DNA from 2 places in the Desulfoconvexum algidum genome. Region 2 is predicted to be linked to the other one. Evidence: predicted binding sites of a transcription regulator. Region 2 holds the regulator's gene; the other holds the start of a gene.
What was found. Region 2 encodes sigma-54, which starts transcription at its own class of promoters, with help from an activator protein. Its sites were predicted from a motif close to TNTGGCACANTTTCTGCTNT; they were not measured.
Positions count from the first base shown of each region.

Region 1: ACZ45G_RS22325 (Spy/CpxP family protein refolding chaperone) is a predicted target of sigma-54. The motif match lies at 4,433-4,452, and genes of this name have one in related genera.

Region 1 is NZ_AP042394.1:4,907,161-4,915,112, reverse strand. Features, by position in the region: gene ACZ45G_RS22345 (FAD-dependent oxidoreductase) at 1-975, opposite strand, end outside; gene ACZ45G_RS22340 (rhomboid family intramembrane serine protease) at 1,186-2,082, opposite strand; gene ACZ45G_RS22335 (fumarylacetoacetate hydrolase family protein) at 2,160-2,993, shown strand; gene ACZ45G_RS22330 (epoxyqueuosine reductase) at 3,005-3,823, shown strand; gene ACZ45G_RS22325 (Spy/CpxP family protein refolding chaperone) at 3,897-4,373, opposite strand; gene ACZ45G_RS22320 (diadenylate cyclase) at 4,641-6,089, opposite strand; gene ACZ45G_RS22315 (MmcB family DNA repair protein) at 6,372-6,851, shown strand; gene ACZ45G_RS22310 (hypothetical protein) at 6,897-7,244, shown strand; gene ACZ45G_RS22305 (iron-containing alcohol dehydrogenase) at 7,593-7,952, shown strand, end outside.
Region 2 is NZ_AP042394.1:3,554,249-3,562,200, forward strand. Features, by position in the region: gene kdsA (3-deoxy-8-phosphooctulonate synthase) at 1-218, shown strand, start outside; gene ACZ45G_RS16275 (KdsC family phosphatase) at 223-795, shown strand; gene lptC (LPS export ABC transporter periplasmic protein LptC) at 762-1,370, shown strand; gene lptA (lipopolysaccharide transport periplasmic protein LptA) at 1,348-2,025, shown strand; gene lptB (LPS export ABC transporter ATP-binding protein) at 2,026-2,748, shown strand; gene rpoN (RNA polymerase factor sigma-54) at 2,750-4,192, shown strand; gene hpf (ribosome hibernation-promoting factor, HPF/YfiA family) at 4,204-4,749, shown strand; gene ACZ45G_RS16305 (PTS sugar transporter subunit IIA) at 4,758-5,216, shown strand; gene rapZ (RNase adapter RapZ) at 5,217-6,098, shown strand; gene ACZ45G_RS16315 (PTS sugar transporter subunit IIA) at 6,095-6,508, shown strand; gene gap (type I glyceraldehyde-3-phosphate dehydrogenase) at 6,567-7,574, shown strand; gene tpiA (triose-phosphate isomerase) at 7,624-7,952, shown strand, end outside.

The DNA.
Region 1 (7,952 bases), 1.4 Mb from region 2:
CTCCTGGACGGAGGCCAAAATATCCTTGGGGCCTCGGGCACACCCCACAACATAAAGATCATCGGTAAGGGCGGCATCCTTTGTATTGAAAAACCCCCAGCCATTGGGAACAACTTCCAGGAGGGCGGCGGTTTCGTTTAACCCCGGGGCCGGCGCCATGCCCACGGACAACACCACCAGATCAAATTGTCTTGCGATCCTTGCGTGGGTGGTCCTGTCTTCGGTTATCATGGTTAATCCATGGGTGTCTGGGGTTTCCAGAATTTCGGCCGGAACGCCCTGGACCAGTTCAATTTCCCTGGAAAACTTTTTAAGGGCCTGGCGGATTTCTTTGCCGATGATTTGAAGATCCATGTAAAAAAGGGTGATGCGGGCATCTGGGATTTCATGGAGTATTTTTCGGGCATGGCGCAGGGAAACCTTGCAGCAGACCTGGGAGCAATAATCCTTTCCCAATTCCCTGTTCCGGGATCCCACACATTGGACAAAGGCAATTTTTGGGGATGGGGTCTCGTCTAAAAGAGTGGCCAGTGTTTCTTCTTTGAGCAGAGAGTTGAGTTCTGCAGTAGTGATGACCTTTGGGCTCGTTTCCCAATGAAGGGAGGGAAGGGCGGCCGGATCAAAGGGTGAGAATCCGGTGGCCATGATCACCTTGGCAGCCACAATGGTCTTGCCCGAAGTCAGGAGGGCTTCAACGCCCTGGTCGGTTCTCCTAAGGGCGGCGATTTTTGTTTTTAAATGAAGGGAGAGGTTTTCCTGTTCTGCCATTTTTTGGGCCAGTGCCTGGCTTAGACAGGCACCGCAATTTTTGCAGGTATCCGTGGCCATGCAGGACCACAGCGCGGCTTTGCCGCCAAGTTGTTCCTGTTCTTCCACCAGGTGAACGGACAGATCTTGATGCTTCAGGGAATGGGCAGCCGCCATCCCGGCCACGCCTCCCCCCAGAATCAGAATGCTGGGAGATCGTTCTTTCATATTTTCCTCCAATATCTAAAGAATACGGGTCCAATAGTGCATGGGGTGGTTAAGTTTTTTAAGGCGACAGTTTCAGGTGTTGGTTCTCAGCGGTATTTTCAGCAACGATTTAAAGGTGTATCAAATTTCTTAGCACAGAATTTAGCAAAATTAAAAGAATTTAATAAACAAAATTGAATAAATTATTGGAAATAAAAGGGTTATCTTGTTTTAAAATCCACTTAAGATTGCCGATCCCAGTAGGGTAAACACTAAAAAAAATGCCACAGGTTCCATTATTCCCGGCCTAAAATTTTTGCGTAACACTTTGGAAAGGGGGAAAAATAAAAAGCCCCAGAAAATACCTGCCATGAACCCAAACACATGGGCAGAGATATCTGTGTTTTCTCCCTGGCTGAACAGGCCCACCAGGGTGGCGCCGGCAAACAGGGGAATCAGGCGGTTTAATTGAAAGGGGCGATTGCTGTTGAGCATCTGATACGCAGCAAGGGCACCTGCCGCTCCCATGACGGCTGTGGAGGCGCCAATGGATAAAAGAGCGGTTTGATGAAAATATGCATTGACCAGGTTGCCGCTGGTGCCGGCACACAAAAGAAGAAAGGGGCCGGTGCCATATCCTGCCAGGCTGATCAGAGGGGCCCCAAAGATGAGGATACCGGCCAGGTTGCCCAATATATGCTGCCCGTCTGAATGGAGAAAGAGGGCTGTGATGGCTCTAAAGGTCTCCCCCTGGCCAATGTACAGGGAAGAGGCACCAAATTTTAAGATCATCTCCCTGTGGATGCCAAGTTTCAGGCAGGCCAGATGGACGGCAACGAGCAGTGCCATAATGACATAGGCGGCAGGGGTGTTAAAAGAAGAGATTTCAACCTCCTGGATTTTTTTGGGGAGGCCGAAAAATTTGTTTTCCCGGAAATATTGATCCACACTTTTAACCGCACCAACCTTTTGCTCCCGGGATACCAGGATATCAAATTGCCAGTGGCCGGATTTACCCATAGTTAATTGCTTTTCAACCCGGGCACCAATGTTCTGGGAAGCCAGGATGAGCAAAATTAAATCGGCTTTTTTTTGGGGAAGATTTTTAAAAATTCTTTCCATTTCCATGGGTTTCACGCATACTATCCAATAACAAAAATTTGGTTACCCCCTCTGTTTATCCCAATAATAGGAGAAAATAAAGCATGCAGATAATTCGATTCATGACCCAAGATAAAAAAATGGCCTGGGGAACCGGCTATGACGGTCATAGGGCCACCCTTTTAAAAGGAGATATTTTTTCAAAGTTTTCCGAGACAGGCCAGCCAATATCGGTCCAAACGCTCCTTCCCCCCATCCAGCCGACGGCTATTTTTTGTATTGGTCTTAATTACCGGCTCCATGCTGAAGAAACCGGTGTGGCATTGCCCGAGTATCCGGTGGTATTCATGAAAAATCCCGGTTCTGTTATCGCCCATGGAGACGCCGTTCAGATTCCTTCCTCCTGTGCAAAAATTCCCGAGGTGGATTACGAGGCAGAGCTTGGGGTGGTCATTAAGTCCCCTGTCAAAAACGTGTCCGAGGCCAGGGCCCTGGACCATGTGCTGGGGTATGTCTGTGCCAATGATGTGTCTGCCCGGCGGTGGCAAAAAAATGGGGGTGGCGGCCAATGGGTAAAAGGGAAAAGCTTTGATACCTTCTGTCCCTTTGGACCGGCTCTGGTTACCCCGGATGAGGTGGGTGACCCCCAGGATCTGAGGGTCGAATGCATTCTCAATGGAGAGAGGTTGCAGAAAGGCCATACCAGCGATATGATTTTTTCCGTGGCCCGGATTATCTCTTATCTGTCCCAGTCTGCCACTCTTTTGCCCGGCACCCTTATTTTAACGGGCACCCCCTCTGGTGTCGGTTTTACCCGGAATCCTCCGGTCTATCTTACCCCCGGGGATGTGATGGAAACACGGATTGAAAAGCTGGGTGCCCTGGAAAACAGGGTGGTATCTGAAAATACAGAGGATGTAGGGATCACTCAACGATAAAGGCGTGTTCTATGAATGAACAGATGTTGTTAGCTTCGTCTGCCATCCTTGGCCGAGCAAAGGAATTGGGTGCTTCCCTGGCCGGGTTTGCATCGGTGGATGGGTTGAAGGCAGCCCCTTCTTTTACCTTTGCTCCGAAAATGCCCAATGCGGGTGAATACCTGGAAACCTGGGGAAATGACCTGGACCTTAAACCAGGGGAGACCGCCTGGCCCGAACATGCCAAAACTATTTTGGTCATTGGTGTTGCGCATCCTGAAGACAAACCGGAAATGGATTGGTGGCTGGGTCTGAAAAATCCCCCTGGCAACCGCATTCTTATCAACCTGGTAAAAAATCTGTGTGCTTGGATAGAAAAAAACCAAGGCATCAAGACCTTTCATCTGCCCTATCGCGTGGAAAAAGGGGGTACCTATCTTAAGGATGCTGCTGTCCTGGCAGGTCTTGGCTGTATCGGGAAAAACAATCTTCTGGTCACCCCTGAATTTGGTCCAAGGATTCGTCTTCGCGCCTTGACCCTTGACCTTGAGCTGCCCTCCACCGGGCCTGGGAATTTTGATCCCTGCCTTCAATGTGAACAATTCTGCCGCAGTGCCTGCCCTCAAAAAGCCTTTGGGAACAAATTTTATGCACGAGATGAGTATGACCAGGACATTCTCCCGGGCCGGGACGGCAGATTTTGGAGACCCACCTGTCAGGTCCAGATGGACCTTGATGAAATTGCTCTGGGAAATCGACCTGTGGATGGAGTAGATTCCAGTTTGCCAACCCTTAAATACTGCCGAAATTGCGAGTTGGCTTGTCCTGTGGGTAAAAAAAAGGCGTCATGAAATGAAAAAACGCCCGGGAAGAAGGCGATAAAACTTCCCGGGCGTCTATGGAAATAAGAACTATCTGGAGGAACTATTGGCGGCATCCTTTGGCCTTCTTTGGGCAGTCGCCATTGTTGCCTTTACCACCAAATCCGCTACGACCGCCCATGCCGAACCCAGTGAGTTCAGGGGCAATCTTTTTGGCTGCCAGCTGGAAATCAATGCGTTTGGTCTGCATCTGGGTACGAAGCTTTGTGACGGCCTCGGCCAGGGCATCGATCTTGGCTCTGTCAGGGTCAGAGGTTTCCATGAGCATGCGCATTTCCTGGTGTTTGACCATCATGGCAGATCTGGTCTCATAGGTATCATCGATAAATTTTTGCTTGAGCGCCGTTAATCCGTCCCGTTGTTCCTGGGACAGGTCATTCCAGACATTTGCATTATAGCCTTGTCCAGAACCGCCGCAACCCTTTCCATCTCCTTTGTTCCCGTGGCCCCATGAAAATGCGCTGGTGGCCAGAAGGGCCACTGCCAGTAAAGAAGTGATGACTATCATTGATTTTTTCATAACATGCTCCTTGTTTAGATTAAATGTGCTGATCATTATTGATCGTTCTGAATATTATAATAGCAACCCCTGTGCCAGAAGGATTATTTTTTTATAAGATACTTAAATTAAAAGGTAAAATAAGATAATTAAATCTTTGGGGATAGGGCATGTCCAAGGGAGTGTGTATCGTTTTTACCCGGGGAACCTGGATAGGTGTATATAAATTACTCAGTTTCCATGACTTTATACGCCGGAAATCAAGGGTTGCCCCCCGGGCAACTCAGATCAATAATACGCAGAATCAGAGGCGACCACCCATTTTTTCAGCAGCTGCGGTGTGTTGCAGAAGATGGATGGTTTCAAGTGCCATTTGGTATCCAGTACAATGCCGTCCATCATGACGGAGACAGGAGAATCCGAAGATACCACGATGGCAATGACCTTCTCATGTTCTGCCGTGAAGCGCAGGGCTGAATTGAACCTTGCGCCCCGGGCCCTGTGCTCATAGGGTATATAATGACCATCCAGAAGACAGGCAAAACCGTGAAGTTTCAAATCAGCCCCGATATGAAGTGCTCCGTCCACCCGGGACAGGGATTTGGCCAGTTCGAATTCGTCAGGATTTTTAAGGTCAAGTGGGTGTTCAAGACATTGACTCGAGATAGAAACAGGGGGGGTATTCAGGTCAACAACAATGGCGCATCCGTGTTGCAGCCTGACGGCATTGTGGACAATGTCGGAAATCGTTTTAAATAAGATGGACACATCTTCAGTCTCCATATCTGAATCCAGCAAAATCTCTTCTACCTGTACAAGTTTTGCTTTGCGGGTGGTTGACTGGAAACAACCATCGGAAAAAGAGCAGACGTTATCGTCGTTCAGCGCTAAAAATCCGTATGACCCCTCAAAATTAGCCGTAATCGAAAAATCAGGACTGTCACCCTTGATAATGCCGATGATTGTTTTTTCATCGGCCACCAGTTTTCGTTCCGAGTTTTCAACGGTCTGCAACAGCTTTCTAATATGCTTGACATCTTCCAACACAGGTCGTTCTGCTTCTGGAAATTTTGCAATGAACTGCAGTTTGGATAGAGAGCATTCTTCCACGAAAATCAGTTTGCCTTTTGGCCATGACCCTTCTTCCGGGGTCCTGGATATCTTGAGCACGGCCTCTAAAATAGGATAGACCCTCATCCGTGTGTCCCATCCGATCAATACATTCATTTCATCCACTAGATAGTCCCGGACCGCATGGGTGGCATACTCTTTTAAGAAACCTCCTGAAATACCTGTATACAGGGCTTCTTCATTGGCAACATCATGGGAGAACCGCCAGACAGCCTGTTCTATCCACCTTTCCGTAGGGCCGATGGAACACATGTCCGGATGATGTTCAGTAAACCACATCTGGTAGACAACCGTGCTGGACCGCCCCCCATATGAAATCAGTCCGGCGAGTTCCAGGTTTTTTTCCGGGATCAGGTTACTAAATTTTTTTTTATCATACCCGATGGCGGTTTTTTCCCGCCACGCATCCGAATCAATATACAATTCCTTGAATTTTGGTTCATGACCCGCCAGCAGGTTTTGCGGATCATAAATGTATATGGGATCTTCGGGTTTAATCGCGTAAATCACTGCGGTCCGACTCGGCCCTGAAAAATGGGTCAGCCCTTCCTGCATCCCCTCGGCGGTTTGTTTAATACACATGTGGATAAAGGCAAATTCATTCATACGCAGCTTCTCCTTGACTGATGAGCAACTCACTCCATCGGGGCAACATTTCACTAAACAGTCATAGCGCAATTGAATTCATAAATCAAAAATTCCTTTAAAATTAGTTACCCCTTTTGTTTGATTTTCCGGGAGAGGATCACTTTATCCTTGTATACGGATTTTATATTCACTATATCTTTGCGGGTACGATTGAATTTAAGAATAGCGGTTACAAAATATATATGATGAGACGTCTGCTATTGAAATATTTTTTAGTCTATGATTGCATAGGTAGGATAAATGCCACCCCAAATTACCACTCCTGAAATGGAAATTGCCCTAGCAAACTACTTTGGCTTCCGGAAAAATCTAATTGTCCCGAATGTTAAATGGGGCCTGCGGTTAAACAATAAACCGATGCATGAATGCGATCTTTTGCTTTTAACCAAAAGCCGATATCTTTGGGAGGTTGAAATTAAAGTGAGTAAGGCGGATCTCATTGCAGATAAAAAAAAGGCCCATGGCCACATCAACGGCAATGTAAAGCGCCTTTACTTTGCTGTGCCCCACTATATTGAGGGGTATCTCGAACATATACCGGATCGGGCGGGGATTATCCTGGTGAACAAACCCAGGACCCGGCTGTCTTGTAAAGTTGTTCGGCCGGCTAAGAACGAAAAGGGCTACCAACTCTCCGATAAAGAGGTGTTAAAGATGGCTAGGCTTGGGGCTATGAGGATCTGGAATCTTAAACAAAAACTAAAAGACACAGTCGCCTGAAATGTTTCAATACATATGGGGTATCCAATAAGCAGGAGATTTAAAATGAAGATAGTTTATGTCAATAAAAAACATCAGTGTCGAATGGTAACCCTTGATGAAGCCGAAAATCGATTCTGGGTAAAGCCAAACTTGAGAGAACGACTCATTGAGAAAAGAAAGGTTGGTTTTGATTTAGATCAGCTTGAATCGATAGAAGAAATGCCCAATATTGCCGAAAAAGTTTCTTCAGCTTTTCCTCTGGTATATCTATTAATGAATTTTAAAGATAAAAGACAAGTGGCGGTCGGCGTTGATGAAAAGGGTCTATACGCCATTACGGCTGCGTTAAAAATAGCCGAGCAAAGAGGAAGTGACACTGTTTCAGATTCTTTGGTTTATACATCTCTATAGAAAATCAGATGGGCAATTATTGTTGGCTTTTGATTCTCGCATTTTCCTGTTTTAAGATCAATTCTGGAGGAGGATCAACTTCTCTGGGAGATAGATGAATAATTTCGCTTTTTCTTTTGTATCCAGGAATGGGCATTTCATCGTTTTGATTTTTTGTTCAACTATCTGTATTTAAATAAAAAAGAATAAAACTATCTGTCTGCCTTTTCTGATACAATTAAAAATAAAGCAGAAATAGGCACAATCTTGATAGGATTGTGTCTGGTCATCTTGTGGAAAGGTCTTAGAATATACACACAATGATTCAAATAAAGAATCTAACCCAAATAGATGAGAGACGGAGGAAATATGCTTAATTTTGATTTTTATAACCCCACCCATATTGTTTTCGGAAAAGACCGGCTGAACGAATTGGACGAATTGGTACCCAAGGATGCTCGGGTTCTTATTACATACGGTGGTGGCAGTGTTAAAAAATTTGGAACCCTTGAAAAAGTGTCCCAGGCCCTGGGAAACAGACCTATTTTTGAATTCGGTGATATTGAGCCCAATCCTAAATTTAACACCTTGATGAAGGCTGTGGATATCGTCAAAAAAGAAAATATCGATTTTCTTTTGGCAGTGGGCGGGGGGTCTGTCATGGATGGGACAAAGTTTATCAACCTGGCTTCTAATTACGAAGGCGATGCAAAGGACCTTCTGACCCAT
Region 2 (7,952 bases):
TACAATTGCCGGGCGGGGCGTCTAATTCATCTGCAGGAGAGCGCCAATTTGTTCCCACCCTTTCAAAGGCTGCCATTGCAGCGGGTGCCCATGGTCTGTTCATCGAAACCCACCCGGACCCTGACAAAGCATTGTGTGACGGTCCCAATTCCATGCCCCTGGAGGATATGGAACCCCTGCTCAAAACCCTTTTGGCTATCAAAAAGGTCGTTGGATAACACCATGGAAAAACAATCGGGCAAAAAGCAAATAGATCCCAAAAAACCAGATCTTAAATTGGACCAGATTAAATTGGACCAGATTAAATTGCTTCTTCTGGATGTGGATGGGGTTTTGACAGACGGTCAAATCATTTATACCGATTCAGGCGAGCAGATCAAAGGGTTTAGTTCAAAGGACGGCCTTGGACTTCGGCTGCTCATGGATAACGGCATCAAAGTTGGCATTGTCACCGGCCGAAAATCGGCTGCCCTGGCACACCGGCTCCAAAACCTTGGCATTGACCTTGTCTTTGACGGTATACAAGACAAGGCTGCAGCCTTTGATAAGATCATGGAACTCACCGGCATACCCGCCCGGCATATTGCCTTTGTCGGAGATGATCTCATAGATCTTCCGGCAATGATCCGGGCTGGCGTTTCCTTTACGGTACCAGACGCCCCCAAGGAAGTAAAATACCACGCAGACGCGGTCACTTCGGCAAAAGGGGGCCATGGTGCGGTGAGGGAAATTTGCGAAATCATTCTCAAGGCCCAGGGGGTATGGGGGAAAATTTTGAACCGCTACCTGTCATGAGCATTTCCAATAAAAAAAAAGTCCTTTATCCATTGATTGGAGCGCTCGTCTGCAGTCTCATAGGAGTTGGAATTTATTTTTATATTAGCGCAACTTTGAACACCCCCCTTACCATACGAGATATCGACATGGACTCCGGGGCGGCTCTAAAACTAAATTTGCTGGAACAGGTTTCCAAAAAAAATGGTATCACCGAGTGGAAATTAAAGGCCTCTTCTGCCACTTTGTTAAAGGAAGAAAACCGAGCGATTCTAAAAGATGTCGATGTTATTTTCTATACCCGGGAAAATACAAAAATATACCTGACATCAGACGAGGGTATCCTCAATACCCAAACCCATGATATGAGTTTTTTGAAAAATGTTATTGTCCGCCATGAAACTTATACCCTCAGAACTGATCAGTTGCATTATGATAAGAAACCACATATAATACGTTCCGATGTGCACGTCACCCTTGAGGACAGGGAATCGATAATTGAGGCGGATTCCATGGTGACCCAATTGAATCAAAACAAAACCATTTTAAAAGGACATGTCAAAGGAAAATTCAGTGAAAAGTTTAACATCCCCTAACCCTGCTCTTGCCTTTTTTGTCCTGCTGGTTTGTGCTCTGTTTTTTTCCAGTGCGCCAATCGGTTTTGCCCAGACGAACACCAAGACCGCTAGCCCCTCCATTAAAAAGAAAATAACAGCCGATAAGAAAATAGCACCAGATAAAAAAACAACACCTGACAAAAAAGTAAACAAAGATAAGATAGCGGCGGACAAACCGCTCCATGTAACCTCGGATAAAATGATTGCCCACAAGGATACCTCCATGGTGGAATTTATTGGCAATGTCAAGGCCACCCGGGACGACGCCGTTATTTTTGCCGATTCCATAAAAATATTTATTCATACCGCTGAGACAAAAAAAGAAGGGCAGACGGATTTAAAACAAATCATTGCCACGGGAAATGTGGAATATACCGCAGGGGAAAGAAAGGCTTTTGCAGATAAAGCAGTATATACCACCCAGGACGAAATCCTTATTTTGACCGGAAAAACTGCCCGGTTGATTACCGGGACGAGCCATGTTACCGGAAAAAAAATTACCCTCTTTAGAAACGAAGACAGGGCCATTGTCGAAAGTGACGGGAAAACCCGGGTCCAGGCTGTTTTTAATCCAGAAGACCAGAAACCAACAGGCCAGAAACCAACAGGCCAGAAAAAGGGCACACCGCAATAAATGGCAGAACTGGTACTTGAAAATTTAGTAAAAATCTACAACGGCAAAACCGTGGTGAATAAAATCAACCTCACCGTGAGCCAGGGAACGGTTACAGGGCTACTGGGTCCCAATGGTGCCGGAAAAACCACTACGTTTTACATGGCCGTGGGAATGATACGCCCGAACAAGGGCATCGTCTATCTGGACCAGGAGGATATCACGGCACATCCCATGTATATTCGGGCCAGAAAAGGAATTGGATACCTGCCCCAGGAAGCGTCTATTTTCAAGAAATTAACAGTGACAGAAAATATAACTGCCATACTCGAGGTGTTGCCCAAAAATGGGATCGATATTCGAGGAAAAGCCGCCGGCCTCATGGCGGAATTGGGGATTGACGGGCTCGCCCATCAAAAAGCAGCCTCTTTGTCCGGGGGAGAAAGGCGGCGCTTAGAAATCGCCAGGGTTCTGGCCACAGATCCCAAGTTCATTCTTCTGGATGAACCCTTTGCCGGAATCGACCCTTTGGCTGTGATTGATATTCAACAAATCATTTCCCAGTTGACCCACAAGGGAATTGGTGTTTTAATTTCCGATCACAATGTCAGGGAAACCCTGGGCGTCTGTGACCATGCATATATTATGAGTCAGGGGAAAGTGATTGAATCAGGACCGCCTGAACGAATCATTTCAAGTGAAATAGCCAAAAAAATCTATCTGGGAGATAATTTTAAACTTTAATATGGAACTTGGACTACAACAAAACCTCTCGTTGACCCAGCAGCTGGTGATGACCCCCCAGCTCCAGCAGGCCATAAAACTACTTCAATTGTCAAGGCTGGAACTGGCGGATACCATTGCCCAGGAAATGGAACAGAACCCGGCCCTTGAAGAAGAACTTAATGAAGACAGATCCGACAAAGATATCACTGCCCAGGAAAGTGAAACAATTGCGCCGGAAAAAGAATCTCCTGTCAAGGAAGTTACCATAGAAGAAAAGGTCCCGTCTGATATGGACTGGGATAATTACATTGATGAGTATAATTCCACTGGTCGAGTATACACAGAATCTGAAAATACCGAAGCCCCTAATTTTGAAGCCTTTACCCCGGACAGAAAAACCCTTGAGGATCATCTCAAATGGCAGTTGATGCTCTCAGAACTTGATGATGCTGAAGAACGTCTGGGCCATGTTATCATTGGAAACCTGAACAGGGACGGGTATCTTTGCTCCAGCGTCGAAGAAATAGCAATCGGTTCGCAAGTTGAAATAGAAACCGTTGAAAAGGTTCTAGGGGTACTCCAATCCTTTGATCCCCCGGGAATATGTGCAAGGAATCTATGTGAGACCCTGTTGATCCAGGTTAAAATGCTTGGGATTGAAAATCATATCATTACCGAAATCATCACCCATCACCTGAAAAATCTTGAAAACCGAAACTCTAAAAAAATAGCAAAGGCCCTTCGGATTTCCGTTGATGATGTTCGTGCCGCCGTCAAAATCATCCAATACCTGGAGCCCAAACCCGGACGAGAATTCACCACGGATGAACCCACCTATATCATACCCGATATCTATGTCTACAAAGAGGAGGATGGGTTTAAAATAGTGATGAATGACGACGGGCTGCCCAAACTGAGGATTAGTCGGTTCTATCGAAGCGCCATTGCAGACGGCAGGAAAATTTCCAAGGAAACCAAGACCTATCTGAACGAAAAAATGCAATCGGCCTCCTGGCTGATCAAAAGCATACACCAGCGCCAGAAAACCATCTACCTTGTCATGGAAAGCATCATTAAATTTCAGCGCGAGTTTTTTGAAAAAGGGATTGCCTACCTGCGACCCCTTATTTTAAAAGATATTGCAGAAGATATTGAAATGCATGAATCCACCATAAGCCGGGTAACCACCAACAAGTATGCCTATACCCCCCAGGGACTCTTTGAGTTAAAATATTTCTTTAACAGCTCAATTGGAAGGACAGGCGGGCTGTCCATGGCCTCTGCCAGCGTTAAAGATAAAATCCGACTGCTCATTGAAAATGAAGATCCCAATGCACCCCTCAGTGATGACAGGATTGCCGCCATTCTTCAACGCTCAGACATTGAAATTGCCAGAAGAACCGTTGCAAAATACAGGAAGGTGCTTAATATTCTGCCATCCAATAAACGAAAACAACTTTAAGGAGATTTTTTATGCAAACAAGCGTGACGTTTAAAAAAATGGACTCCTCTGATTCCCTGAAAGCCTATGCCCAGAAAAAACTAGATAAATTTGATAGAATGCTGGACAACCCAGGTGAAGTTCATTTGGTATTATCCGTCCAAAAAATCAGACATATTGCAGAACTGACCCTCACCTGTGATCGAATCAATATCCATGCCACAGAAGAATCCGAAAACATGTATTCAACGATTGACACCCTCATGGACAAGGTAAGAGGACAGATTAAAAAGCACAAAGAAAAAATAAAACGCCATATGTCGGGAAACAAACAAAGCCTTAAAAATGATACCCTTGAATTTAACGCAACCCAAACGCCTATTAAGCCAGATCAAATGACAGAGGAGATCATCATTGAACCCATTGACAACAAGCCAATGGATGTGGACGATGCCGTGAGTGAACTTAATTCCTCAAACCAATCTTTTTTTGTTTTCAATAATGCCAGGACCGAACAATTGAATGTTCTGTACAAACATCAAAATGGAAAACTGGGTCTCATTCAACCCAGGGGATAAATAATTAAATGAAAATCAGTGAGATTCTTAACAAAGATTCCATTATTGCCGATCTTGCATCAACCAACAAAAACGGGGTTATCAAAGAACTGGCCCGGTCCGTATCAAAGGCCACCGATGCTTCCCCCGACGACATTGCTGCCGTGTTGATGGAACGGGAAATGCTTGGCAGTACAGGGATTGGCGGCGGCATTGCCATACCCCACGGAAAACTCAATTCTGTAAAATCTGTCACAATCGGGTTTGGCCTGAGCCGGCAAGGCGTTGAATACGATGCCCTTGACAATCGACTGGTCCATATATTTTTTTTGCTGCTCACACCGGAAAACAGCACCGGCGGTCACTTAAAAGTGCTGGCCCAGATATCCAAGCTCCTGAAAAAGACCCAATTCAAAGAAGGACTGCAGGCTGCCACCTCTGTGGATGAGATCCATGACATTATCATGGAGGAAAATGAAGAGTTTTAAATGGAACACCAACGCGTCTATATCATAACCGGCCTTTCCGGGTCCGGAAAAAGTACGGCGATTCAAGCATTTGAAGATGCCTCCTTTTACTGCGTTGACAACATGCCCATGGAATTGATCCCCAAATTCCTTGAGCTTCCCTTTAAGGAAACACCCAAGGTAAAAGGGACGGCTTTTGTAATGGATATGCGGTCAAAAAACTTTATCCAAAACTATGGATCCGGAATTTCTGCCATTGAGGACCTGGGATTCTCTCCTGAGATTATTTTTCTTGATACCGATGTTGACACCCTGTTAAAACGATATAGTCAAACCCGAAGACACCATCCTGTTGGCCATGAAAAAAGCCTGATGGACAGCATACGCTCAGAAAAAAAGAGTATGCAGTCCATCAAACAAGTGGCCCATCACATTATTGATACCACCACCTATAACGTTCACCAGTTAAAGTCGGTTATTTTGGATCTGATCCATGACGGGAAAAAGAGCATCAGTCTGATGAAGCTCAATATCCTTTCCTTTGGCTTTAAATACGGCATCCCCAATGATGCCGACCTGGTCATGGACTTAAGATTTCTGGCCAACCCCTATTTTGTACCGGAATTAAAGGCTCTGGACGGAGAATCTGCAGCTGTGAAAGGTTTTATCATGGCAAATCCAGAAACCAAAATTTTTCTGGATAAATACATCGGTCTTCTTGACTATTTAATCCCCTTGTATAAAAGGGAAAACAAAGCCTATTTAACCATTGCCGTCGGATGTACCGGCGGCAGGCATCGTAGCGTTGCCATTGCTCGAACCATTTTTGAACATCTTAACAAAAAAGGGCTCACCCCGGGCATTATCCACAGGGATATTGACAGGGATGTAAAAGAAATATGACAGGTATACTAGTTGTTACCCACGCAAACCTTGCCAGCACGTTGATTGAAACCCTTGAATTTATAATGGGAAAAGAACAAGAGAACCTGTTGCCCATCTCCATTGACATTAAAGAGGACCCGGAGAGCCTGCGCAAAAAAATAAAACAGGGAATTTCCAAAGTAATGACGGATGAAGGCGTTCTTATCTTCACTGACATGTTTGGCGGCACCCCCTCCAATCTGGCCTATTCTTTTCTTGAAGAAGGAAAAGTAGAGGTCATTTCCGGGGTCAATCTACCCCTCCTTTTAAAAGCAGTTACTGCCCGGAAAAAAATGGACATGGAAACCTTAACAACATCGCTTGTGGAACATGGGAAAAGAAGCATTTCCCTTGCAAGCGGTATCCTAAAAGGAACAAAACGATCATAATTTTGTAAATTTAGATTTTATAAATTTAGATTTTGTAATTTTAGACAAGGAGAAAAAAATGACCATAAAAATTGGAATAAACGGATTTGGCAGAATCGGTAGAATGATCTTCAGAGCTGCCGCTGATATGCCGGAAGTCGAAATAACCGCCATCAACGACCTGACCGACACACAAACAACTGCCCACCTCCTTAAATATGATTCTGTCCATGGCTGCTTTAATAAAACCGTTACGGCAAAAGAAGGCGCTATTGTGGTAGAGGGGCGGGAAATAAAAGTGACTAGTTTTAAAGATCCGGCACAAATTCCCTGGCAAGCAGCACAAGTGGATGTGGTCTGTGAATGCACCGGATTTTTCAGGGACAGGGAAAGTGCCGCAAAACACTTGGACGGCGGCGCAAAAAAAGTATTGATCTCCGCCCCTGCCGCAAATCCGGACATCACCATTGTCATGGGCGTCAACCATGAAGACTATGATCCGGCAAATCATCACATCATATCCAATGCCTCTTGTACCACCAATTGTCTGGCACCGGTTGCCAAGGTATTACTTGAAAATTTCGGAATTGTATCCGGCATGATGACCACCATCCATGCCTATACGGGAGATCAACGGATCCTTGATTTTCCCCATAAAGATCTTAGAAGATCCCGGGCAGCAGGATTGTCCATGATTCCGACCACCACAGGGGCTGCCAAGGCGGTTGCCCTGGTTCTGCCGGAACTTGCGGGCAAGCTCAATGGCATGTCGGTTCGGGTCCCCACCCCCAATGTTTCCATGGTGGATCTTGTGGTCCTTACCGAAAAAACGAATCTGACAAAAGAACAGGTCAATTTGGCCCTTGAACGCGCATCCAAAGAAAACCTGGCCGGTATCCTGGGGTATAGCGACCTGCCCCTGGTTTCCATAGACTATAATTCAAACCCCTTGTCATCCATTGTAGATGCCGGTTGTACAGATGTGATCAACGGAAACATGGTAAAAATTTATTCCTGGTATGACAATGAAACAGGGTATTCAAGCCGGATGATTGACCTTGCCATCATGGTGGGCCAATCCCTATAAACTTGATCCCTATAAAACGGGTCCCAACAAACTTAAGCGGAGGGAAAATATGAGCAGACGACCCTTTATTGCCGGGAATTGGAAGATGTATAAAACCGGCCCTCAAGCAGTAGAAACAGCAATTTATCTTGCCAAGCTGTGTTCGGGTGTAAATGACCCCGAAATAATGATTGCCCCCACCCATCTGTCGTTACCCCTGGTCGCCCAGGCCGTCAAGGGTTCAGCCGTAAAGTTAGGGGCTCAGAACCTTTATTTTGAACAAGAAGGCGCCTTTACCGGGGAGGTGTCAGCGGATATGATAAAAGCTGCCGGAGCCGAGTATAGCCTCATCGGCCATTCTGAACGGCGGCAACTTTTTGGAGAAACCGATGACACTGT